Regions from separate parts of the [Bacillus] caldolyticus genome, predicted to be linked through region 2. Evidence: riboswitches for the same ligand, from Rfam matches in the RefSeq annotation. Region 2 holds a riboswitch; each other region holds the start of a gene.
The links. Region 2 has a riboswitch for S-adenosylmethionine ahead of metK (methionine adenosyltransferase). Riboswitches for the same ligand answer to the same signal wherever they lie in the genome.
Positions count from the first base shown of each region.

Region 1: linked by a shared signal. The riboswitch ahead of mtnW (2,3-diketo-5-methylthiopentyl-1-phosphate enolase) and the one ahead of metK (methionine adenosyltransferase) in region 2 are both predicted to bind S-adenosylmethionine.
Region 3: linked by a shared signal. The riboswitch ahead of mtnK (S-methyl-5-thioribose kinase) and the one ahead of metK (methionine adenosyltransferase) in region 2 are both predicted to bind S-adenosylmethionine.

Region 1 is NZ_CP025074.1:1,025,644-1,033,565, forward strand. Features, by position in the region: gene CWI35_RS05340 (S9 family peptidase) at 1-691, shown strand, start outside; gene CWI35_RS05345 (short-chain dehydrogenase) at 710-1,258, shown strand; gene CWI35_RS05350 (phosphate propanoyltransferase) at 1,320-1,886, opposite strand; gene CWI35_RS05355 (MarR family winged helix-turn-helix transcriptional regulator) at 1,977-2,426, opposite strand; gene CWI35_RS05360 (ZIP family metal transporter) at 2,643-3,377, shown strand; gene CWI35_RS05365 (1,2-dihydroxy-3-keto-5-methylthiopentene dioxygenase) at 3,466-4,008, opposite strand; gene CWI35_RS05370 (methylthioribulose 1-phosphate dehydratase) at 4,038-4,670, opposite strand; gene mtnX (2-hydroxy-3-keto-5-methylthiopentenyl-1-phosphate phosphatase) at 4,667-5,329, opposite strand; gene mtnW (2,3-diketo-5-methylthiopentyl-1-phosphate enolase) at 5,326-6,567, opposite strand; SAM riboswitch class I at 6,639-6,747, opposite strand; gene CWI35_RS05385 (pyridoxal phosphate-dependent aminotransferase) at 6,832-7,922, opposite strand, start outside.
Region 2 is NZ_CP025074.1:2,687,438-2,695,359, reverse strand. Features, by position in the region: gene CWI35_RS14035 (tRNA 5-(aminomethyl)-2-thiouridylate-methyltransferase MnmM) at 1-269, shown strand, start outside; gene CWI35_RS14030 (tetraprenyl-beta-curcumene synthase family protein) at 317-1,426, opposite strand; gene CWI35_RS14025 (gamma carbonic anhydrase) at 1,765-2,313, shown strand; gene metK (methionine adenosyltransferase) at 2,336-3,547, opposite strand; SAM riboswitch class I at 3,677-3,791, opposite strand; gene pckA (phosphoenolpyruvate carboxykinase (ATP)) at 4,010-5,596, shown strand; gene CWI35_RS14010 (MFS transporter) at 6,242-7,489, shown strand; gene CWI35_RS14005 (Rpn family recombination-promoting nuclease/putative transposase) at 7,848-7,922, opposite strand, start outside.
Region 3 is NZ_CP025074.1:1,033,828-1,041,749, forward strand. Features, by position in the region: gene CWI35_RS05390 (carbon-nitrogen family hydrolase) at 1-745, shown strand, start outside; SAM riboswitch class I at 840-1,008, shown strand; gene mtnK (S-methyl-5-thioribose kinase) at 1,094-2,281, shown strand; gene mtnA (S-methyl-5-thioribose-1-phosphate isomerase) at 2,351-3,418, shown strand; gene CWI35_RS05405 (sugar ABC transporter substrate-binding protein) at 3,405-4,568, shown strand; gene CWI35_RS05410 (sugar ABC transporter ATP-binding protein) at 4,565-6,115, shown strand; gene CWI35_RS05415 (ABC transporter permease) at 6,057-7,070, shown strand; gene CWI35_RS05420 (methylated-DNA--[protein]-cysteine S-methyltransferase) at 7,220-7,714, opposite strand; gene CWI35_RS05425 (PAS domain-containing sensor histidine kinase) at 7,704-7,922, opposite strand, start outside.

The sequences.
Region 1 (7,922 bases), 1.7 Mb from region 2:
CGTCGAAATTCACGGCGGGCCGCATGCGATGTATGGATTTACGTTTTTCCATGAATTGCAGCTGCTCGCTTCATCCGGTTATGCCGTGCTGTTTACGAACCCGCGCGGCAGCCACGGATACGGCCAGTCGTTTGTCAATGCGGTGCGCGGCGACTATGGCGGCATGGATTATGAAGACATTATGGCTGGCGTCGACGCCGCCATCAGCAAGTTCGACTTTATTGACAAAGAACGGCTTGGCGTCACCGGCGGCAGCTACGGCGGATTTATGACGAACTGGATCGTTGGGCATACCGACCGATTCAAAGCGGCTGTCACTCAACGTTCGATTTCCAACTGGCTCAGCTTCTCTGGCGTGAGCGACATCGGCTACTTTTTCACGAAATGGGAAGTCGGCTGCGACGTTTGGGAAGACGCTGAGCGGCTTTGGCATCATTCGCCGCTCAAATACGTCAAACACGTGCGCACACCGCTGTTAATTTTGCATAGCGAGCACGATTACCGCTGCCCGATTGAGCAGGCCGAACAGCTGTTTGTCGCCTTAAAGCAGCTCGGGCGGGAAACAAAGCTCGTCCGCTTTCCGGACGCCAACCACGATTTGTCGCGCACCGGCAACCCTGCTCTTCGGCTTGAGCGTCTTCGCCATATCGTCGACTGGTTTGACCGCTATTTGAAAGGAGCATCGCATTAATCCGAAAGGAGAAACACCATGCACGCACTCGTCATCGGTGGGACAGGCATGTTAACCGACGTGTCGCTTTGGCTCGTGCGAGAAGGGTACCATGTATCCATCGTCGCCCGGAACAGGGAACGGATGGAACGGCTCATCGCCCGCGCCGCACATCTGGAGGCCATTACCCCGCTTTTGGTCGATTATCGCGATCATGATGTACTATGTTCCTTGATTCACCAAACAATCAATGAAAACAGAGCCTTCGACCTTGTTGTCGCATGGGTGCACACCGACGGGAAACAGGCGTTTCCGGCCATCATCCGGGAAAATAGCAGACATCCCGGTCCTTGGCGTCTGTTCCACGTGCTCGGCAGCCGGGCCCATCCGGCCGAGGCAAAGCGGGAACTCCGTTTGTCTTCCGCTTGCCTGTACCGGCAAATTCAGCTTGGCTTCGTGATCGAAGAGCACAGCACGCGTTGGCTCACCCATCAAGAAATCAGCAGCGGCGTCATTGACGCCATTCGGCGTGATGCGCCGTTTCATCTTGTCGGCACACTAGCATCAGAGAAGAAGCGGCCGCATTAATGGGAAGCGCCCTCTCGTTTGTACCGAGAGGGTGCTTTGTCCGCCTTTGGCGCGGATGGTTTCACGATGGAAGCAGTTCGACATAATCGCCCGTTTTCAAGCCGGCCGCGTTCGCTTCATCGGTGTCAATGTGCATATCTAACGCAAAATCTTCGCTGACGCGGACGATCACTTCGTCAAAAATGAGCGCCCGCTCCCCTTGCGTTTTCACTTTCACAACTTGTTTATCGCGGACGCCAAACGTCTCGGCATCTTTCGGCGTCATATGAATGTGGCGCTTGGCAATGATCACCCCTTTGTCGACGGTCACCGTCCCCTTCGGTCCGTGAATCGTAATGCCCGGCGTTCCGTCAATATCGCCGGATAAGCGGACCGGGGGCGCGACGCCGAGCTTGAAGCTGTCGGTTTTCGAAATTTCAAGCTGGGTGAGCGAACGAATCGGTCCGAGGACGCGGACGTTTTCAATTTTCCCTTTCGGCCCTTCGACCGTCACCGTTTCCTTGGCGGCGAACTGGCCAGGCTGCGACAACGGCTTGAGCACCGTCAGCTCGGCGCCTTCGCCAAACAGCGCCGCCATGTGTTCTTTTGATAAATGAATGTGGCGATTCGATACCCCTACTGGAACCATCAATGGTGATCTCTCCTTTTTTGCTGGCTATGGTATGTTCTTTCATATAACGTATCCATTTCCGGCAAAATTAAAGAGGCCGACCTCGCGTCAGCCCCTTGTTTTTGCCCCATATCCTAATTTTTTCAGCAGCGCAATCGCCTGCTCTTTTTCTGCCGCCGTCAGCGCCGAAACCGTTTCGTGAATTTTTTCCGCATGCTCGGGAAATACGCGCTCAATAAACCGCCGCCCCTCTTCTGTAATGGACGCGTACGTGACGCGCCGGTCCTTTTCGCAGGCGCGGCGGACGATCAATCCTTTGTTTTCCAGTTTGTCAATGACGTAGGTGATGCTCCCGCTCGCCAGCAAAATTTTTTCGCCAATTTGCTGGAGCGGCTGATCCCCTTTATGGTATAACAATTCTAACACGGCAAATTCGGTCGGATTGACCCCGAATGAGTGGATTGATTTGTTCACTTGGTCGCTTACGGCGCGGTAAGCCCGCGACAATACGATAAACAACTTTAGCGATTGCTCGAGTTCTTGCTCTTTTTGTTCCATGCCATCCAACCCTTTGCATTTAACCATTTCTTACTTGCATTATACTTGAACAGCAAACAGGCAGGCAACCGTTTTTGCCAGGCGCTGGTCCATTTTTCTCGCCAGCGGCCGTTCCTTTCGCTATGATAATTTTGTGATAGGGCAGCGCTTGGGCGATTGTCACATTTGTGGAAACGGCGCATATGAAAAAATAAAGGCTGATGAAGGGGGAATTGGATGAACGGGGTATTGACCGGCAGTGTGCTGTCCGCCTTATCGACCGGACTTGGCGCTGTGCCGATTTTGTTTATGGCCAAATCGCTCACTCACCGCTGGCGCGATGTGCTCCTCGCGTTTTCAGCCGGCATTATGATGGCGGCCTCGATGACAAGTCTTATTCCCGAGGCCCTGCGGTCCGGCGGTTTTGAGGCGCTCGCCATCGGATTGGCGGCGGGGGTGCTCGTGTTAACGTTGCTTGAGATGACCGTCCCCCATATCGACTTGGAGCATACGAAAAGCGGCTTGCAATTCGACGAAAAGGCGATGCTCATCATCGCCGCCATTGCGATGCACAATCTCCCCGAAGGGCTGTCAGTCGGGGTGAGCTACGCCTCAGACGGCGCTTCGCAAACCGGCAATTTGATCGCATTGGCCATCGGCTTGCAAAACGCGCCGGAAGGATTTTTGGTCGCCTTGTTTTTAGTCAATCAGCAGATTGGCCGCTTTAAAGCGTTTGTCATTGCCACGTTAACCGGCGCGGTCGAAATTGTGACGTCTTTGCTCGGCTTTTATTTAACCTCTCTCTTCCGCGGCCTCGTTCCATACGGGTTGGCGTTTGCCGCCGGGGCGATGCTGTTCATCATTTACAAAGAGCTCATTCCCGAAAGCCATGGCGACGGCAACGAACGGATCTCGACGTACGCCTTTATTATCGGCATTTTGTTTATGATTTTGTTAACCGAATCGTTTTAGCGGTCTCTCCTTCCGTCATCGAGGCAAGCGCTCCTCTCCATACAGACCGAAACACCCCGCTGCCTTGCCTGGCAACGGGGTGTTCTCATTATTGGACAGCCTCTTCTTTCTCTTCATACGGATGGGCGACCCAACCGGACGGGTCGATGAACAGGCGGACGGCTACGACTTGGCGGTCGTCCATGAGCGTAAAGTAGTGCGGATTCCCTTCCGGCACGGAAATGACATCGCCGGCTTCCAGCTCGACGTCAAAATAGCCGGTCTCTTTGTCGCCTTTGATAATGAAAATGCCATGGCCGGCCGTAATGGCGCGCACTTCGTCTTCTGTATGGATGTGCACTTGTTCAAATTTTTTCAGCAGTTCATCCAAGTTCGGCGTCGCATCGGACAGAGCGACGATATCCCATGTTTTGTAGCCGCGGCGCGCCGCCAAGTCTTCAATTTCATCTTTGAATGCCGCCAAAATTTCATTTTTCTCTTCATCGGTGAGCACGTATTTGTCGCGCAAATGCTCCGGCAGTTTGGCAATGTCCCAATGCTCGTACAGGACGCCTTGGCTGTTTAAAAAGGCGCGCACATTCTCCTCTCCTGTAATCACTTCACCTGTTTTTCTCACTTTGATGACGGCCATGTCAAAATCCCCCTTCTAAAAGATGTATATTAACCAACCGGCAGGCCGGCCCGTTGCAAAAGCAGCCGCTTCACCTGCCAGCTGAACAAAAACTCCCACGCTTCCAAATGTTTTTTCGCTTCAAACGCCGTTCGTCCCCAGACGGTAATGCCGTGGTTGTGGATCAACACGGCGCCGGCGTCGCCATGAACATGGTTCGCAAACTCCCGAGCCAGCGTCGGGATGTCGGCGTCATTGTTAATGATCGGGATGCGCACTGCGGCGTTTTCTTCCCAAATGCCAAACGCCTTGATGATTTCCTGGCCGGAAAAGACTGCTTCCCCGTTTGACGCATACAGTTCAGAAATCAAATTGTTGTCCACGGTATGAACGTGCAAGACGCAACCGGCGTTTGTGCGGTTGTAAATTTCCACATGCAGCAGCGTCTCCGCTGATGGCTTTAAATGTGTTTTCTCCGCTGGTCGGCCGGCAGCGTCAACGAGCAAGAAGTCCTCATCCGTTTGCTTCCGCTTATCCTTGCCGCTCGCTGTCACCAAAAACGTCAACGGGTCGTCCGTCACTTTGATCGACAAATTGCCGCTTGTTGCGAAAAACCAATCGCGGGCGGCGAGCTCGGCTTTCACTTCCGCAAGCTCGTTCCACTTTTTCACGACGATGCTCATACGATCACCTCCATTCGCTGCAACGCATCAATCACGTCAAAAAACGTTGCAAACGGCGCATGCGGCAAGCCGAGCTCTTGGCATTTTTGGAGCAGAAAATCGCGCGCCATCACGTAATCCGCTTGCTTCGCCACCGCTAAATCCGTAATCGAATCGCCGATGACGACATGGTATCCGTCCGGGCGGGCAAGCTTGCGAAGGAGCGATGGCTTGCAGCAGCCGCAGCCGTTTTGGCACTCACCGTCGCATGCATGCGGCCATGTGATGCGGATCGTCTCACCGCTGAAATCGGAGCCGTTGCAAAAAATGCGCTCCGGTTCAATGAGCCCTTCAAGCAGCGGATAGACAAAAAAGTCGATGCCGCCGCTGACGATATAAAGCGGAATGCCTCGCTCTTTCGTAAACGCGACAAACTCTCGGAATCCCGCGCGCAACCGAGCGGTGCGCCGCAGGAAATCCACAATTTCATCCTTCAACGTGGACGGAAGGAGGGAAAACATCTTCCCCACTCCTTCCTGAACAGAAATGCGCTCAGCGAGAATGTCGTCTTTTAACGCCTCCCACTCCGGCGGGGCGAACTGTTTCATAATAGCGATGATGTTGTCGTTTTCCGTAATGGTGCCGTCAAAATCACAAAAGAGAACGAGCTGTTTCGTCATGCTTCCACCTCAACGACGCCCCAGCGGTCGATCGCTTTTTGCAGCGCTTCGTTTTCTGCAGCCGCCTCACGAAGCGGACGGCCGGCCAGCACCGCGTCGATCGCCGCGCGAAACGCCCGGCCGCCCCCGATCGCCCCGTCCGGATGGCCGTGAATGCCGCCGCCGGCGTTGACGATGGTGTCAAGGCCGAAATCGCGGATGATGAGCGGCACCAATCCCGGGTGAATGCCGGCCGACGGCACCGGAAACGCCCGGGCAAACGGCTCTTGGTCGTCGGTGAGCGCCCTTGCGATGCCAAGCGCCTGCTCACGCTCCAAGGCCACGCTGCCATACGGCGACGGGAACAGGACAAAGTCGGCGCCGGCGAGCCGCAAAAGCTTTCCAAGCCAAAGCGAAGGCGCCACCCCATAAAATTCAGACGGCGTAACAGCGCCGCTGAACGCCGGGTGAGCCATAATCGGCACCACAATCTCCTCATCCTCGCGCAACGCCTGCAACACGTCAAGCCCATAAGCGAAGACGTTAAACAACAGCACATCAGCGCCAAGCTCGGCGGCTCGTTTCGCTTTGTCCTTTAACGCAAACGTTTTGCCGGTCAAGTTGACGGCATACAACGTCCGCTTGCCTGTTTGTTCGTACACTTCCTGAAGCGCCGCCTTGCCCTCGGTGATCCGCTTTTCAAACGGAAGAAGTTCGCTGTCAAACAAAATTTCATCGTCTTTGACCAGGTCAACGCCGCCGAGCGCCTGTTTTTTCAATTCCGACGTCAAGTACGCCAAATCGCGGCCGATCATGCCTTTAAAAATGCTCATCAACAGTGGGCGGTTATGCACCCCGACTCGGTCGCGAATGCCGTCGATGCCAAAGCGCGGCCCAGGAAACTGTCGCTTCCATTCATCCGGAAACTCTAAATCAAGCAGCCGCACTTCACCGTCGAGCGACAGCTTGCCGAACGTCGTGACCAACAATGCCGGCAAATCGGCGCTGAAGTTGACTGTCGGGTAGGCGATTTTGACGATCGCCCGCTTCAGCCGCTTGCCGAAATAGGCGTTTACCCGCTCGCTTTCGCCAAGCTCGTCAATAGCGACGACTTCCCCTTTATGTTTGCGAAGCTGCTCCTGCTCCAACGCCGGCAAGTCGGTCCACGTGCCGATCGTCAAGCCGAGCGCGATCCCTTCCGCCTTTTTCCGAATGTCTGTTTCATCATGAAGCAAATACGTTGCCATCACTGCACTCATCGTTCATCCCTCTCAATCTCGAAATAAAAACGCCTCTTCATAAGAAGAGGCGTCACTCATCCATGGCGCTCTTCTTATCTCTCAGCGTTTCCGCTGCAAGAATTAGCACCGTGCTTGGCGCGCGCCAAGCCGGTTGCCGGGCTTCATTGGGCTCGTCCCTCCGCCTGCTCTTGATAAGAAAGCCTGCTCGTTTATGCACTTATCAAACAATTGGCAAATTTACTTTGAATTATGACATCGCCGATTGGCGTTGTCAATCATTTTTCAAAAATTTTTTTCGAACAATCCAAGGCGGCCGATCCGCTCCGCTGCTTCGCGAAGCCGCGCTTCATCGGTCAAGAGGCCGACGCGCACATACCCTTCGCCGTGCTCGCCGAACCCGATGCCTGGGGCGACGGCGACATGCGCCCGCTCAAGCAGCATGTCGGCAAACTCAGCGGATGATATGCCTTTTGGCAGCGGAAGCCAGGCGAAAAACGACCCATATGGCGCCGGCGCTTCCCAACCGATCTCGCAGAGCGCAGCGATGAACGCATTGCGGCGCGCCTCATACAATGCGACCAACTCCGTGACACAATCTTGCGGACCAAGGAGCGCCGCGGCGGCCGCTTCCTGGATGGCGCCGAACAAGCTGACATACAAATGATCCTGCAAAAGCTCAAGCGCCCGAATGATCCGCTCGTTGCCGACGGCAAACGCCACACGCCAGCCGGCCATATTGTATGTTTTCGAAAACGTATAAATTTCGACGCCGACGTCTTTCGCCCCATCGGCTTCCAGGAAGCTGACCGGTTTCCGGCCGTCAAAGCCGATCGCTCCATAAGCGAAATCGTGCACGACGGCAATGCCGTGCTTGGCGGCAAACGCCACCGTCTCCGCGAAAAATTCCTTTGTCGCCGTCGCACCGGTCGGATTGTTCGGATAGTTTAAAAACATGAGCTTCGCTCGGTCGGCGACCGACTCCGGAATGGCTTCGTAATCCGGTAAGAATCCGTTTTCCGAAGAAAGCGGCATCATTTCCATCCGCGCGCGGGCAAGCGCGATCCCCGACCAATAGTCCGGATAGCCCGGGTCCGGGACAAGCACCACATCGCCCGGGTTGACGAGGCAAAGCGGCAGCTCGACAAGCCCGGCCTTGCCGCCGAACAAAATGGCGACTTCGCGGTCTGGATCGACGTTCACCCCGTATTCACGCGCGTAAAACGCGGCAATGGCTTCTTTCAAAAAGAAGTAGCCTTGAAATGGCGAATATTTATGGTATTTCGGATTGGCCGCCGCCCGCTGCATCGCCTCGACGATATGCTTTGGCGTCGGCTGATCCGGGTTGCCTTGCCCTAAATTGATCACGTCGCATC
Region 2 (7,922 bases):
CGGGCGGCAATAAGCAAATCGTCACCCAGCCGGAATCGACGATCGAAGCGGTCCGCCAGTTGCTTTCCGTCATGAAGCCGGGCGGCGTCATCGTTCTTGTCGTCTACCACGGCCATCCGGAAGGAAAGCGCGAACGCGACGCGCTCCTTGATTACGTCCGCTCTCTTGATCAACGGCGCGTCCATGCCTTGAAATACGAATTCATCAATCGGCAAAACAACCCGCCGTTTTTGCTCGCGCTCGAAACCCGGGCGGATAAGGGCGCCTGAATCAATCGGATCCCGCCCCTTTTGCCAATACAAGCAAACGGCCGCCCTTATGAAAAGGACAGCCGTTTTTGCCGCTCCTGCCAAAAGCGGTATGCTTTTCCGTTCCAATAGAAAAACTGCGACGCCGCCCCGCCGGCGCGGACGAGCCGGCGCGCCAGCCGGCGCAGCCCGCGCTGCTTTTTCACCTTGGCATCCGACAAATACAACCCAAGAAGCCCTCGGTGAATAAGGCGGTGAAACTCGCCGTGCGGAAGGGCGCCGACATGGCGGTCGGCCTCTTCGATGAAATGGCAAAGCCGCTCAAGCATCACCGTTTCATTCGGATAGTAAAAGCAAAAGTTTAAATCGCCGCCGTCCCGGTCTTCCTCCTGATCGATCAAATAGTCGAGCAAAATGTGCAGTCCTTGAATGTACGGAAAATAACCGTCGCGCACTTGTCTCGCCATCTCCGGCGGCAGCGATTCGCCAAACGCATAGGCGACGAGGCAGAAAATGCCGAGCGTCGAACCGGAGCAGGCGGAAAACTCATACCACTCCATCGGCGGCAAGGCGTCTTTGTATTGCGCGAACCATTTCTCCAGCCGCGGCACCCGCTCGCTCGCTTCAACATGTTTATGCACTTGCAAGTCGCAATAATATCCGGCCAATTCATGCAAAAATGGGGCGATCGTCTCATAATGGCGCACCGTCTCGAGCACCTCTTGGCACGTGCGGACAAGCGCCGGCAAATAGCCGCCGTCTTCCTGTTCGCGGCGATGGCGGTAATAGTTCGACGGCTCTGCTCCGATCGTCAAAGCGTCCGGCATCGAATCGTGCAAGGCGCGAAAGTCGAGCGGATCGAGCGAGGTGCTGCGGTCGCACAAATTATCCAAATAATCGCTGATCGTCTGGTAAGCAACGATAAAGCGGATGCAATCCTCCATGTTTTCTCCGGCCAAGAGCGCCAAAATGGAGCCGCCTTCGCAATGGAACGTTTTCGAAGCGATGCTCGCGAGCGCCTGGCGCCGCAATTCCGGGTCGGGAATGCGCTCGGCTTGGCGCCGCCAATAGGCAAGCTCGCGGTGGACAAGCGGAAGCACGTCACGATACACCATTTTCATCAAGGCGATGGGGTTTTTCGGAATGTTCAATCGGCTCACCTCAGGTGCAAACACCATGGTCTCGTCTCCTAGCATTTCCATCTTATCGGCAACCAAAATCGTTTCGCGTCTGAACAGCTTGCGATCTCGTCTTCCAGTATTGCCATCAATGCGGCCGGGGCAAACCATAAAAGGGTTGGCGACGGAGTGAAAAAGCCGCTCAACAACGGTTCTTCTCACGTTGAGAAGCTTTGTGAAATCGGATCTTCTTCCCCGATCCCAACCACTCATCGGGCGAAACGAAACGTTTTTCACCAATCCCGATTAGGCGCGCTCGCTTTCGTTGGCGATTTGGACGCAGCGTTGTACAATACATGGTGAACGATCGATTTTGCAACAGAAAGGAACGAACGCCCATGATTTACCCATACAAAGGCAAAACGCCGCAAATTGCCGCCTCCGCCTTTATCGCCGACTATGTGACGATCACCGGCGATGTCGTGATCGGCGAAGAGACAAGCATTTGGTTCAATACCGTCATTCGCGGCGATGTGGCGCCAACGGTGATTGGCAACCGGGTCAATATTCAAGATAACTCAATTTTGCATCAAAGTCCAAACAATCCGCTTATCATTGAGGACGGGGTGACGGTCGGCCATCAAGTCATTTTGCACAGCGCCATCGTTCGCAAAAACGCGCTCATCGGCATGGGCTCAATCATTTTGGACCGCGCGGAAATCGGGGAAGGCGCGTTTATCGGCGCCGGCAGTTTAGTGCCGCCGGGCAAAAAAATTCCGCCCAACACGCTCGCCCTCGGCCGGCCGGCGAAAGTCGTCCGCGAACTGACGGAAGACGATATCCGCGAAATGGAGCGCATCCGCCGCGAATATGTCGAGAAAGGGCAGTATTACAAAGCGCTGCAGCAACAGCGGACATCGTGCGCCGACAAAAAAGAGCTGCCGTGATCAGGCAGCTCTTTTTCTTTCATCACTTGTCCGCCAACGCCAGCGCTTGTTCTTTCAACAAGGCGGCTTTGTCGGTGCGCTCCCACGGCAGGTCGATGTCCGTACGCCCAAAATGGCCGTAAGCAGCCGTCTGTTTGTAAATCGGGCGGCGAAGGTCGAGCATTTTGATGATGCCCGCCGGGCGGAGATCGAAGTTGTTGCGCACGACTTCAATCAAAATGTCTTCCGACACTTTGCCGGTGCCGAACGTATCGATCGAAATCGAAACTGGGCGGGCGACGCCGATCGCGTAGGCAAGCTGCACTTCGCATTTGTCGGCCAGTCCTGCCGCGACGATGTTTTTCGCGACATAGCGGGCCGCATACGCCGCCGAGCGGTCGACTTTCGTCGGATCTTTGCCCGAGAACGCGCCACCGCCGTGGCGGGCGTAGCCGCCGTACGTATCGACGATGATTTTGCGCCCCGTCAACCCAGCATCCCCTTGCGGACCGCCGATGACAAACCGTCCTGTCGGGTTGATGAAATATTTCGTGTTCTCATCAAGCAGCTCCGCGGGCACGACCGGCTTGATGACCTGCTCTTTAATGTCGCGCTGGATTTGCTCTTGCGTAATTTCCGGATGGTGCTGCGCGGAAACGACGATCGTATCGACGCGCACCGGTTTGCCGTTTTCATCGTATTCGATCGTCACTTGCGTTTTCCCGTCCGGCCGCAAGTACGGCAAGACGTCCGTTTTGCGCACTTCCGCCAATCGGCGCGCCAAGCGGTGCGCAAGCGAAATCGGCAGCGGCATCAATTCTTCCGTCTCATTGCAGGCGAACCCAAACATCAATCCTTGGTCGCCGGCGCCGATCGCTTCAATTTCCTCGTCAGTCATCTGACCTTCGCGCGCCTCGAGCGCCCGGTCCACCCCCATCGCAATGTCCGGCGATTGTTCGTCAATCGACGTCAGCACCGCGCACGTATCAGCGTCAAATCCGTATTTGGCGCGCGTGTAGCCGATCTCCCGGATCGTATCGCGGACGATGCGCGGAATGTCCACGTATGTTGATGTCGTGATTTCCCCGCTCACGAGCACCAGCCCGGTCGTGACGCTCGTTTCGCAGGCGACGCGGGCGTTCGGATCTTTTTCCAAAATGGCATCCAAAATGGCGTCAGAAATTTGGTCGCAAATTTTATCCGGATGTCCTTCCGTCACAGACTCTGAAGTAAACAAGCGGCGTTTGGCTGACATTCGGTTTGTTTCCTCCTCTTGGCATAATGTGGCGACACGGAACTCATTTCCCTTTTTCCCTTCGCAATATAAAAAACCTTTCCTGTAACGGCTGAGGAAAGGTCATGGCAATCGTATTGCTTCCTTTCACTCTTATCGTTCAAGGACTGCGCCTTGCCACAGGTTAGCACCATTTCACACATGTACAGTTGTGACGGTTGCTGGGCTTCATCGGGCCTGTCCCTCCACCGGCTCGGGATAAGAGTATCCGTTCAATGACTTATCTTATCGCAACGGAATCGGCAAAGTCAACTATCAAAATTCATTTTTTATCATTTCCAGCCGCGAAAATTCTTTCCTCAAGGAAACCAACACATTGGGCAAAATAAAGTTTGAAAAACCCACACAATTAGTATGGACTATTAATAAAAATGTGTTATACTATTTTCAAGAGTGATTACAAAAAGAAGGCAGGTTTTGAATATGGGGATCGCAAACATGACGAATAAGCTTGATTTATTGCTGCAAAAACCGTACGTGCATCATCAACTGTCCGTCGCCGAGCTCGTTGAGAAAGTCCTGCAACGGAACGAAGGACGGCTGACGCACACCGGAGCCGTCGCGGTGACAACCGGCAAGTACACAGGGCGGTCGCCGAAAGACAAATACATCGTCGAAGAACCGTCAACGAAGCAAACGATCGACTGGGGCGCGGTCAACCAGCCGATGTCTCCGGAGACGTTTGATAAACTGTACGACAAAGTGCTCGACTATTTAATGAAGAAAGATGAACTGTTCGTGTTTAAAGGCTTTGCCGGCGCCGATCCGAAATCCCGGCTGCCGATTCAAGTCGTCAACGAATTCGCCTGGCACAACTTGTTCGTCCATCAGCTGTTCATCCGGCCGAACGCCGAAGAGCTCGCCGCGCATGAGCCGCAATTCACCGTCATTTGCGCGCCGAACTTTAAAGCCGATCCCGCCGTTGACGGCACGCGCTCGGAAGCGTTCATCATCATCTCGTTTGAACGGCGCACCGTGTTGATCGGCGGCACCGAGTATGCCGGCGAAATGAAAAAATCGATTTTCTCGGTGATGAACTATTTGCTGCCGGAACAAGGCATCCTGCCGATGCACTGCTCGGCCAACGTCGGCCAGGAAGGCGACGTCGCCCTCTTTTTCGGCTTGTCGGGAACGGGAAAAACGACGCTCTCGACCGACCCGAACCGCCGCTTGATCGGCGATGATGAGCACGGCTGGTCAAACCGCGGCATTTTCAACATCGAAGGCGGCTGCTATGCGAAATGCATCAACCTATCGCGCGAGAAAGAGCCGCAAATTTTTGACGCCATCGGCTTCGGCGCGGTGCTCGAAAACGTCGTCCTCGACGACGCGACGCGGGTGCCGAATTACGACGACGGCACGCTGACGGAAAACACGCGCGCCGCCTACCCGCTTCAAGCGATCAAAAACATCGTCGACCCAAGCGTCGCCGGCCATCCGTCCACGATCGTGTTTTTGACGGCTGATGCGTTCGGCGTCCTGCCGCCAATCAGCAAGCTGACGCGCGAACAGGCGATGTACCATTTCTTAAGCGGCTACACAAGCAAACTCGCCGGCACCGAACGCGGCGTCACCGAACCGGAAGCAACGTTCTCAACGTGCTTTGGCGCACCGTTTTTGCCGCGCCCGGCCGTCGAATACGCGGAAATGCTCGGGCAAAAAATCGCCGAACACAACGTCCGCGTCTTTTTGGTCAACACCGGCTGGACAGGGGGACCGTACGGCGTCGGCAGCCGCATGAAGCTCGCCTACACCCGGGCGATGGTGCAAGCCGCTGTCGAAGGGGAGCTCGACAACGTCGAAACGGTGCAAGACCCGATTTTCGGCCTCGCCATCCCAACCCACGTCCCCGGCGTGCCGGATGACGTCCTGCAGCCGCAAAACACATGGGCTGACAAACAAGCATACGAACAAAAAGCAAAAGAGCTGGCGCAAAAGTTCCGCGCCAACTTCCGAAAGTTCGCCCATATCGACCCGACGATCGAAAAACTCGGCGGACCGCTCGTGTAACAAGAACCCGGCCGGACAGGGAACATCCTGTTCGGCCGGTTTTTCTGTTCTTTCCTCTGCTTTCGTCTCCGACACTGAATCGTTAGACATTTCTGTACGTCGGTCCGTTTCATTCGCCTCAAACAACCAGACTCGAGCAAACGCAATGAGCTTCTGTGTTTTCATTTGCCGCAATGGCCATGAGTTCTGCAAGGAATACGTAATGTCATCAAAAGATGGATGATTAATGAACTTGCGCATTATTTCTAAAGTTTTTACTCCCTGTTTCCCCAAGAATTGTGTTCTTACTTCTATTTCTCCAACTGTTTTCCGCAAATCATTCATATACTTATCACAATTTTTAGTATCATTAAACAAGTGATCAAGATGCATAATTCCTATAGAAACTCCAGCAGCATGATATGCTCTGTCTAAAGGCCTTTTGATTTTCAAGATACTCTAAACAGAATAAGGGGGAGGCTTCCATTGCTTCAGTATATCCATTTACCTTTAGCAGATTGTTGAAAATCAACCCGTTTTCCTTCGCTCCATCGTTTTGGGGCGTGGCAAAAAGCCAGTTTCATCAAAGACTGAAGATCTGATTTTTGGTTCATTTTGACTATTCCATCACCAGTCGTTTCGATGATCAAAGAGAGGATTGAGGTCATGAAAAATAAAACATTTCATTTCCTTTGGATCGGACAATCTTTCGCGAATTTCGGAGATGTGTTCTACATTGTTTCCGTTGTCTCTTACCTATATCATTTGACATCGAAAGCCATGGCTGCCGCATTAGTCCCTTTTTTCGTTACATTGTCGTTATTTATTAGCGGAATCGTCGCACCGATATTTTTCGAAAAATATAAACTAAAAACGTTATTGTCCTACGGACAAATGTGTAAAACATTTCTGCTGCTTTTTCTCTCGCTGTTTTTGCACTGGGGTGCGGAACATTACACTGCGATCGTTTATGTTTTTGTATCATTGATCGCTTTTTTAGATGGGATCAATAATCCGATTAAAAACTCCCTCGTTCCTTTTATCGTTTCCAAGGAGGAAATCTTGAAAGCCAACAGTTTTGTAAACACGTTAGACCAATTCATCAAACTTAGCGCATGGCCGATTGGGAGTTTGATTGTCAGTGTAGGGTCGCCGTTCCTTTTAATCAATATCACCTTATTGTTCTATGTCGTCTCAAGCATTCTCATGTTTCTGTTGCATATACAAGAACATACAAAGAAGAAGACGGCTCAAGGCAAAGGCCTAAAGAACTTTCTCCTTTCGATCAGTCTAGGATGGGAATACACTTGGAGAAATGTGCACGCTAAATCGATTAGCTTCATGTCATTTTTTGAAGGAATCGGAAATGGGGTCTGGATTTCGGCCATCCTTTATATGTATGTGAAAGAACAATTACATGTAGGAGAGGAATGGTGGGGATATATTAACTCTGTTTTCTTTGGCGGCATGGTGATAGGGGGATTGTTAAGCGTTAAGTTTAGTCAATCGGTTGAAAAAAATCAGCAATTTTTTGTATTGTTTGGCCCGTTTTGTATCGCTATTGTCACACTGTTATTTGGCACAACGACGCACGGTGCGCTGGCGCTTATGTATTCCACCCTGTATGGGATCATCGAACAATGGAAGGTGATTTGCCTTCAGACGATTCTGCAAAAAAATGCCCGGATGGACGCTCTGCCTCATGTTTTTTCCGTGCAGGGAGTCATTAGTTCCGTAACGTTCGGGATTTCCGCCTTATTGATGAGCTTTATAGCCGATGTTTACGGGATTCGCTTTTCGTTTTATTTGTCTGTTTGCTGCTTTTTGATCAGCGGCTGGATCAGTTATCGTCAGCGAAAAATCTGGAGTTATAAGGAGAACCAAAAAGGAGAAATCACTGGAACTATTTTGTGAGCTCCCTCTGTAAATGATCACTTTATTTCAGAACAAAGCAAAGGAATCAGTCTTGCTTAATCATATGGCAGAGTGCAAACATTGAAGATAGCGGGAAACAGATTACAAGTGTTCGAGTCTTGCTTAATCATATGGCAGAGTGCAAACCGAAGGATTGTTTGCGCTCCTGCCTTTTCAAAATTAGAATAAAAACGCCAATCGGGACGATGAACGTCACCGACAAATTCTGTCAATAGACTTTACCCTCGATGGCCGTAAGGTTCGAACGCATAAAATGATTGTCGTCGATCCCCCGGGGTTTTTGCACGATTGGGGGTCGACGACAATGTGAGGCTCGACGGCGAAGAGTCTGCTCTGCTTACCCCTTCACCCGTTCGATCTTCTCAACCGGCAGCCCGGTCAGTTCGTGGATCGTGTCGACATCGTACCCTTT
Region 3 (7,922 bases), 1.7 Mb from region 2:
CGCGGAAAGCGCCATTGAATCGGCCGTCAAGGACGGCGCGAATATCATCGTGCTGCCGGAATTATGGACGACCGGCTACGATTTGACGCGCCTAGATGAGATTGCCGACGAAGGCGCCGAACGGGCGAAAGCGTTCGCCTCCCGCCTAGCGCAAGCACACAACATCCATCTCGTCGCCGGCTCGGTCGCTAAAAAAACAACAACCGGCGTGACGAACACGATGATCGTGGCCGACCGGAGCGGTCAAATCGTCGGCGAATACAGCAAACTCCATCTGTTCCAATTAATGGATGAACATTTGTATTTGCAGCCGGGAAGCAGCTTAGGCTTGTTTTCGCTCGACGGGCTTGCATGCGCCGGGGTCATTTGCTATGACATCCGCTTTCCGGAGTGGATTCGCGCCCATGCTTTGGCTGGGGCGGAAGTGCTGTTTGTCGTCGCCGAATGGCCGCTTCCCCGCCTGCACCATTGGCGGACGCTCTTGATGGCGCGGGCGATTGAAAACCAATGCTACGTCGTCGCCTGCAACCGGGCTGGCCGCGACCCGAACAACGTCTTTGCCGGCCATTCGCTCGTCATCGACCCATGGGGCGAAGTGATCGCCGAGGCGGACGAGAAGCCGGGCATTCTCTCGGCCGACATCGATCCCGCACTCGTTGCGGACGTCCGTACGCGCATCCCGGTGTTTGCCGACCGCCGGCCGCACGACTATGAAACGGCAAAAAATTTTTTCAAAACGTATTGACAATCGATTGATCGACCATGTATCATTCGAATCAAACAACCAAACGATTGACAACATCGTGAAAATTGCAAAAACTGAATACGAGAAATCGGTACTCTTATCAAGAGTTGGCTGAGGGAATTGGCCCAATGAAGCCCAGCAACCGACCGTAATGCTATCGTGAGATAGGGCGCACGCCAAAGGCGGCGCCGGAAGCGAACCGCTTCCGCAGGGCACGGTGCTAAGTCCAACAGAAAGACCGATGTCTTTCTGAAAGATAAGAGGCGCGAAGACGATGCATCTTCGAGCCTCTTTCCGTATGCGAAAGAGGCTTTTTCATTTGCCAAAACCTAAAGGGGGAACGTGAAAATGACGATTGTCCAATCCACTGTTTACGAACCGCTCACCGAACAAAAAGCGACCGCCCTCGCCGTCCGCCTCGGCCTATTCCGAGACGGGGCGCCGCTTGTGTGCCGCGAAATCGGCGACGGAAACTTAAACTTAGTCTTTCATATCGTCGATCAGGAAACGAAGCAAGGCGTCATCATCAAACAGGCGCTCCCGTACGCGAAAGTCGTCGGCGAAAGCTGGCCGCTCACGTTAAAGCGCGCGGTTATTGAAAGCAACGCGTTGCGCACGTTTGCCAGCTATGTACCGCAATACGTGCCGAACGTCTACTATTCTGACGAATCGCTTGCCATTACCGTGATGGAAGACTTGTCCCGTCTGCAAATCGCCCGCAAAGGGTTGATCGAAGGGAAAACATTCCCGCTTTTGTCCCGGCATATCGGCGAATTTATCGCCAAAACAGCGTTTTACACATCCGATTTCGGCATGAACCAGCAAGAGAAAAAGAAATTGGCGCAAAGCTTCGTCAATCCGGAGCTGTGCAAAATCACCGAAGATCTCGTCTTCACCGATCCATTTTTCGACCATGACACGAACAACTTCGAAGACGAGCTGCGGCCGGACGTCGAAACGCTTTGGAATGACGACCGCCTCCGTTTGGAAGCGGCGAAGTTGAAGCGCAAGTTTTTAACCGAAGCCGATGTGCTTCTGCATGGCGATTTGCATACCGGCAGCATTTTCGCAAGCACCGACGAAACGAAAGTAATCGACCCGGAATTCGCCTTTTACGGCCCGATCGGCTTTGACCTTGGGCAGTTTTTCGCCAACTTGCTGTTAAATGCGTTGTCCCGCCCTGACGTTGAGCGCCAACCGCTCTTTGATCACATCGACCGGACCTGGGACGTCTTTGCGTCCATATTCTCGGAGCTTTGGCGCACCAAAAGCATCGAGACGTACGCCGCAACACCGGGCTTGCTTGACGAAGTGCTCCGGCATGCGTTCATCGATGCTGTCGGCTTTGCCGGCTGCGAAGTCATCCGCCGGACGATCGGCCTCGCCCATGTGGCCGACCTTGACGGCATCGAGCAGAAAGAAGCCCGCCTTGCCGCCAAACGACACGCGCTCCGCCTCGGCCGCCGCCTAATTGTCGAGCGCAACGAGCTGACCGGAACGGACGGCTTCCGCCGAGTGTTTGCAGAAACCGAATAGTAACACGGCGACGACCGGCCCAGTGCCGGCCCGGATCAACGGAAAATGTGAAAAGAAAGGAAGACGACGATGGACACCTTTGCCATCCCGCGCTCTGTCGAGTGGCGCGAGACGCATATCACGATTTTAAACCAACAAAAATTGCCATTAGCAACAGAATATATCGACCTGCATACGCTTGAAGACGTGTACGATGCGATCGCCTCGCTGAAAGTGCGCGGAGCGCCGGCGATCGGCATCACCGCCGCTTATGGTCTGGCGCTCGCCGCCTCGCATTATAAAGCGGAAACGGTCCACGAGTTCCATAGCCGCCTAAAGCAAGACCGCGATTATTTGGCAAGCGCCCGCCCGACGGCCGTCAATTTGGTTTGGGCGCTTGACCGGCTCACTGCCGCCGCCAAAGACGCCGCCTCGGTCAACGAAGCGAAAACGGCGCTTATTCACGAGGCGATCCGCATCCAAATCGAGGACGAAGATGTCTGCCGCCGCATCGGCGAACATGCGTTATCGCTTTTTCGCCCAGGCGACCGGGTGATGACGATTTGCAACGCCGGCTCGATCGCCACCGCCCGCTACGGCACGGCGCTCGCCCCGTTTTATTTGGCGAAAGAGAAAGGGATCGAGTTATCCGTGTACGCCCTTGAGACGCGCCCCGTTTTGCAAGGAGCGCGTCTGACCGCCTGGGAGCTGATGCAAGCAGGCGTCGACGTCACGCTTATTACGGACAACATGGCGGCGCAAACGATCAAAGCGAAAGGGATTCGCGCCATTATCGTCGGCGCCGACCGGATCGCACAAAACGGCGATACAGCGAACAAAATCGGCACGTTCGGCCTCGCCTTGCTCGCCAAATCGTTTGGCATTCCGTTTTACGTCGCCGCACCGTTGTCCACCATCGATTTGGCGACAAAGACAGGGGCAGACATCCCGATTGAAGAGCGCCATCCGGATGAAGTGACCCATCTGGCCGGCGTGCGCGTCGCCCCGGAAGGCGTCAACGTGTATAACCCGGCGTTTGACGTGACGCCAAACGAACTGATTACCGCGATCATTACCGAAAAAGGCATCGTCCGCGGCAGCTACAGCGCGGCACTGCCAGCGTTATTTGCAAAGGAGGAGCAGCATGAAACGATTTAAGGCCTTATCGTTCCTTTCTCTTCTTTTCTTTGCCGTGTTCTCCGTCTTGGCCGGCTGCACGAACGAGCAAGACGCCGTGAGCTCTAAGCCGGCCAACGAAACGAAGCAAACGGCCATCCAAGGCGACACCGTCTCATCCAACAGCCAAACCGCATCGAGCAGCGAACAGGCGGCCATCCCGGAGAAGCTGAAAAAACCGGTGAAGATCGCCGCCATTATGCAAATGTCCATCGGCACGTTCTCGTCGCAATACATCGCCGGCGTTAAAGAACAAGTGCAAAAGTTCGGCGGCGAAGTGCAAATTTACAACGCCGACAACGACTTGACGAAAATGGCCTCATACGTAGAAACGGCCATCACGCAAAACGTTGATGCCATTCTGCTTGATCACGGCCGCGCTGATGCGCTCGAAGGCCCGGTGAAAAAAGCGGTTGAAAAAGGCATCCCGGTCGTCGCCTTTGACAACGATTTGAACGTTCCCGGCGTCACCGTCATCGACCAAGACGACTACAGCCTCGCCTGGAAAACGTTAAAAACACTCGCCGAAGATTTAAATGGAGAGGGCAACATCGTCACGATTTGGGTCGGCGGTTTTACTCCAATGGAGCGGCGCCACGTCATTTATGAGGCGTTCAAAAAACGCTATCCGAACATAAAAGAAGTCGCCAAGTTCGGTACGGCGAGCGCCAACACGGCTTTGGACACGCAAACGCAAATGGAGGCCATTTTGAAAAAATATCCGAACAAAGGCGACATTGACGCCGTCTTCGCAACTTGGGACGAGTTCGCCAAAGGAGCGACGCGCGCCATCGAGCAAGCCGGGCGTACGGAAATCAAAGTATACGGCATCGATTTGAGTGACGAAGACTTGCAAATGATCCAAAAACCGAACAGTCCGTGGGTGGCGACAACAGCGACGGATCCGGCGGAAGTCGGCCGCGTTCAGGTGCGGTTCGCCTATCAAAAAATCGCCGGCGAGAAAACGCCGAACATTTACTCGCTCGAGCCGCATTTAGTAAAACGGACCGACTTGCCCGATAAGCAAGTATCGATGAACGAGCTTTCGCAATACATCCTGGGCTGGGGGCAATCGAACGTCGCCATCTCGCCATGGATGAAAACGTTGGAAGCTCAGGTGAACAAAAAATGAACAGGCTGTCAATGCGAGGCATTGAAAAATCGTTTGGCGCGGTGCGCGTGCTTGACGGCGTGGACTTTTCCGTCCGTCCAGGCGAAGTCCACGCCCTTTTGGGCATGAACGGCGCCGGCAAAAGCACGCTCATGAACATTTTGGCCGGCGCCATTCCTCCCGACGCCGGCACGATCACGATCGATGGCGTCAACTGCACCTTTTCGTCGCCGCTTGACGCGAAACGAGCCGGCATCGGCTTCGTCGTCCAAGAGGTCGACACGGCGCTTTTCCCAGGATTGCCCGTTTACGAAAACTTGGCGGCCGATGAGCTCGCTGATGTGAAGAAACAGCCGATCCGCTCGCTGCGCCGGGAAAAAGAACGGGCCGCTGCTCTGCTTCGCCGCGTCGGCCTTGCCATTTCGCCGGCAAAGCTCGTGCGCGACTGCTCGCTCCATGAAAAACAGCTGATCGTGCTCGCCAAAGTGTTGTCATCGAATGCGCGCTACATCATTTTGGACGAACCGACCGCCGCCTTGAGCGAAGCCGAAACGAAGCGGCTGTTTGCCATCATCACGGAACTGAAACAGCAAGGCGTCGGCTTTATTTACATCTCTCATAAACTGAAAGAAGTGCAGGAAATCGCCGACCGGCTGACGATTTTGCGCGACGGCCGCGTCGTCTACCATGGTTCCGCCCGCGGTTTGCCGCTTGAAGACATCGTCCTTCATATGACCGGAACAAGGCGAGCCGCCGCCATGAAACAAACGCGCGCGCATGGAAGCGACATCGCGTTTGCCGCCCGCGGAATTTTGATCGACAAAACCGGGACAACAGTCGACCTATACGCCCACCGCGGCGAAATCGTCGGCATCGCCGGCTTGGTCGGCGCCGGCAAGACGGAGCTTGCCGAAAGCCTCATCGCCCACCGGAACACATCCGGCGAGTGGGAAATTGATGGCAGACGCTATGTGTTCTCATCGCCTTATGAAGCCATCGACGCCGGCCTTTGTCTCATTCCGGAAGAACGGCGCAAACAAGGGCTGTTCTTGCCCGAGTCAGTGAAAACCAACATCACCGTCCGCCTCCTTTCCCGGCTGTCGCGCTGGCAATGGATCAGCCGGAGGAAGGAAACGGACGCCGCCGACGAACTTGTCCGCTCGCTCGGCATCCATCCGCCGTCGCCTTCGACCGCTGTCCGCCACTTAAGCGGCGGCAACCAGCAGAAAGTCGTCATCGGCAAATGGCTGAACACAAACGCGCGTGTTTTTCTATTCGACGAGCCTACGAAAGGAATCGATGTCCACGCCAAACAAGAGGTGTTTTCCATCATCCGTGCTCTCGCCGATGAAGGAAAAACAGTACTATATTTTTCGAGTGAATTTCACGAGCTTCTTGAGGTGTGCGACACCATCTACATCATGGCTGACGGCCGGCTGCTCACCCGCCTGCCGGCCGCAGAACTAACCTATGAACAGCTTGTGTACTATTGCAGCGGAGGTGAGATCGATGAGCCAGCCAGCCGTTTCCACAGCGCCGTCGAAAAAAGCGGCGCCGTTCATTCTTGAATTTTTGTATAAACATGGCACACTGCTTGCCATTTTGGCTGTAATCGCCTATTTTGGCCTGACACAAGACCGGTTTTTCACCTATGAAAACTTCAGCGACATTTTGCGTTCCATTTCCATCGTCACCTTGGTGGCCATTGGCATTACATTTTCGCTCATCGTCGACGGCTTCGATTTGTCGGTCGGTTCGACAGTGAGCTTGGCGACGATTGCCAGTGCAGCGGCGCTTGTCTTGCATCGCCAAGAAATTTTCGTCACCTTGCTCGTGCCGCTGTTGCTCGGCGTCGCCGTCGGGCTGCTTAATTCGTTATTGATCGTCAAATTCAAACTGCCCGATTTGCTCGCCACGTTGGCGACGATGTACGCGATCAACGGCGTGCAGCTTACGTATACAAAAGGATTTTCGATTTATAACGACATGCCGCTGCCTGATGGCGGCACGGCGCCGGGCAAATTTATTCCTTCCTTTTTATTTATCGGCCAAGGGGAGCTGTTTGGCGTGCCGTTTTCGGTCTTGCTCATGCTCGTTGTCGTCATGGCCGCCCACTTGTTTTTAACATACACCAAACCTGGCCGTCTCTTTTATTTAACGGGTGAAAACCGGGAAGCGGCACGGCTCTCTGGCATCCCAGTCAACCGTTACCGGACGTATGCGTACGTCATCAGCGGCTTTTTCGCCGCCTTGGGGGGCATCGTGCTCGCCTCGCGCATCGGCACCGGGCAAGTGTCGGCCGGCGCCTCGCTTTTAATGGACAGCGTCGCCGCCGCCTACATCGGCTTTTCCGTCTTTGGCGCCGGCAAGCCGAACGTCATCGGCACATTGTTCGGCTCGATTTTAATGGGCGTGTTGCTGAACGGCTTGACGATGGCAAACGTTCCGTATTACGCCCAAGACATTATAAAAGGCGCCATTTTAGTCGGCGCCCTCGCCTTGTCGCATTGGCAAAAAAAATAACGCCCGATCTCTGCCCCCGTGGATGGCAATCCTCGGGGGCAGACGCGTTTTTCTAGGCAAGCCGTCAGCCTCTTTTTCCGCCTGCTTCATTGCAGCATCCGCATACAACGCCTTCCAAACCCTTTGCCTGTTCCACGAACGCAAGAGCGTCATCTACGTAAGCGGCGCTCAAGCTCCAACAGCTTCGCCTTCACATCGGTGCGGCTTCCAGCATAGCCAATGAGAGCGCCGTTTTTGCCGACAACGCGGTGGCACGGAACGAGAATCGACAGTTCATTCGCCCGGTTTGCCTGACCGACGGCGCGCACCGCTTTCGGGCGGCCGATTTGCGCGGCGATGTCAGCGTATGTCGCCGTCTCGCCGTACGGAATGCGGCAAAGCGCCGCCCACACCTCTTCTTGGAAGGCAGTTCCCTTCCACTTCAGCGGCAAGTCAAATGCTTGGCGTCGACCGTGGAAATACTCATCCAGCTGCCTAAGCGCGCGTTCAAGAAGCGGCGACCAGCTTTTGACAGCCGGATGTTCGCCGGCGAACGCGCGCCATTCTTCTGGAAACAGCTCGACTTTGACAATCGCATCGCCGTCGGAGGCGATGTAAATGTCGCCGAGCAGCTCTGAGCGGTATACTGCATATTCAATCGTCATCGTCGTCCTCCCTTTCCATTCGTTCGATCGGCAGCGTGATATGGAACGTCGTGCCGACGCCGACTTCGCTTTCCACTTCAATTTTCCCTTGGTGCTCTTCTATGATTTTATAGCTGACCATCAAGCCGAGGCCGGTGCCGCGTTCTTTCGTCGTATAAAACGGCTCGCCAAGCTTTTTGATTTTATCTTTTGGAATGCCGCATCCCTG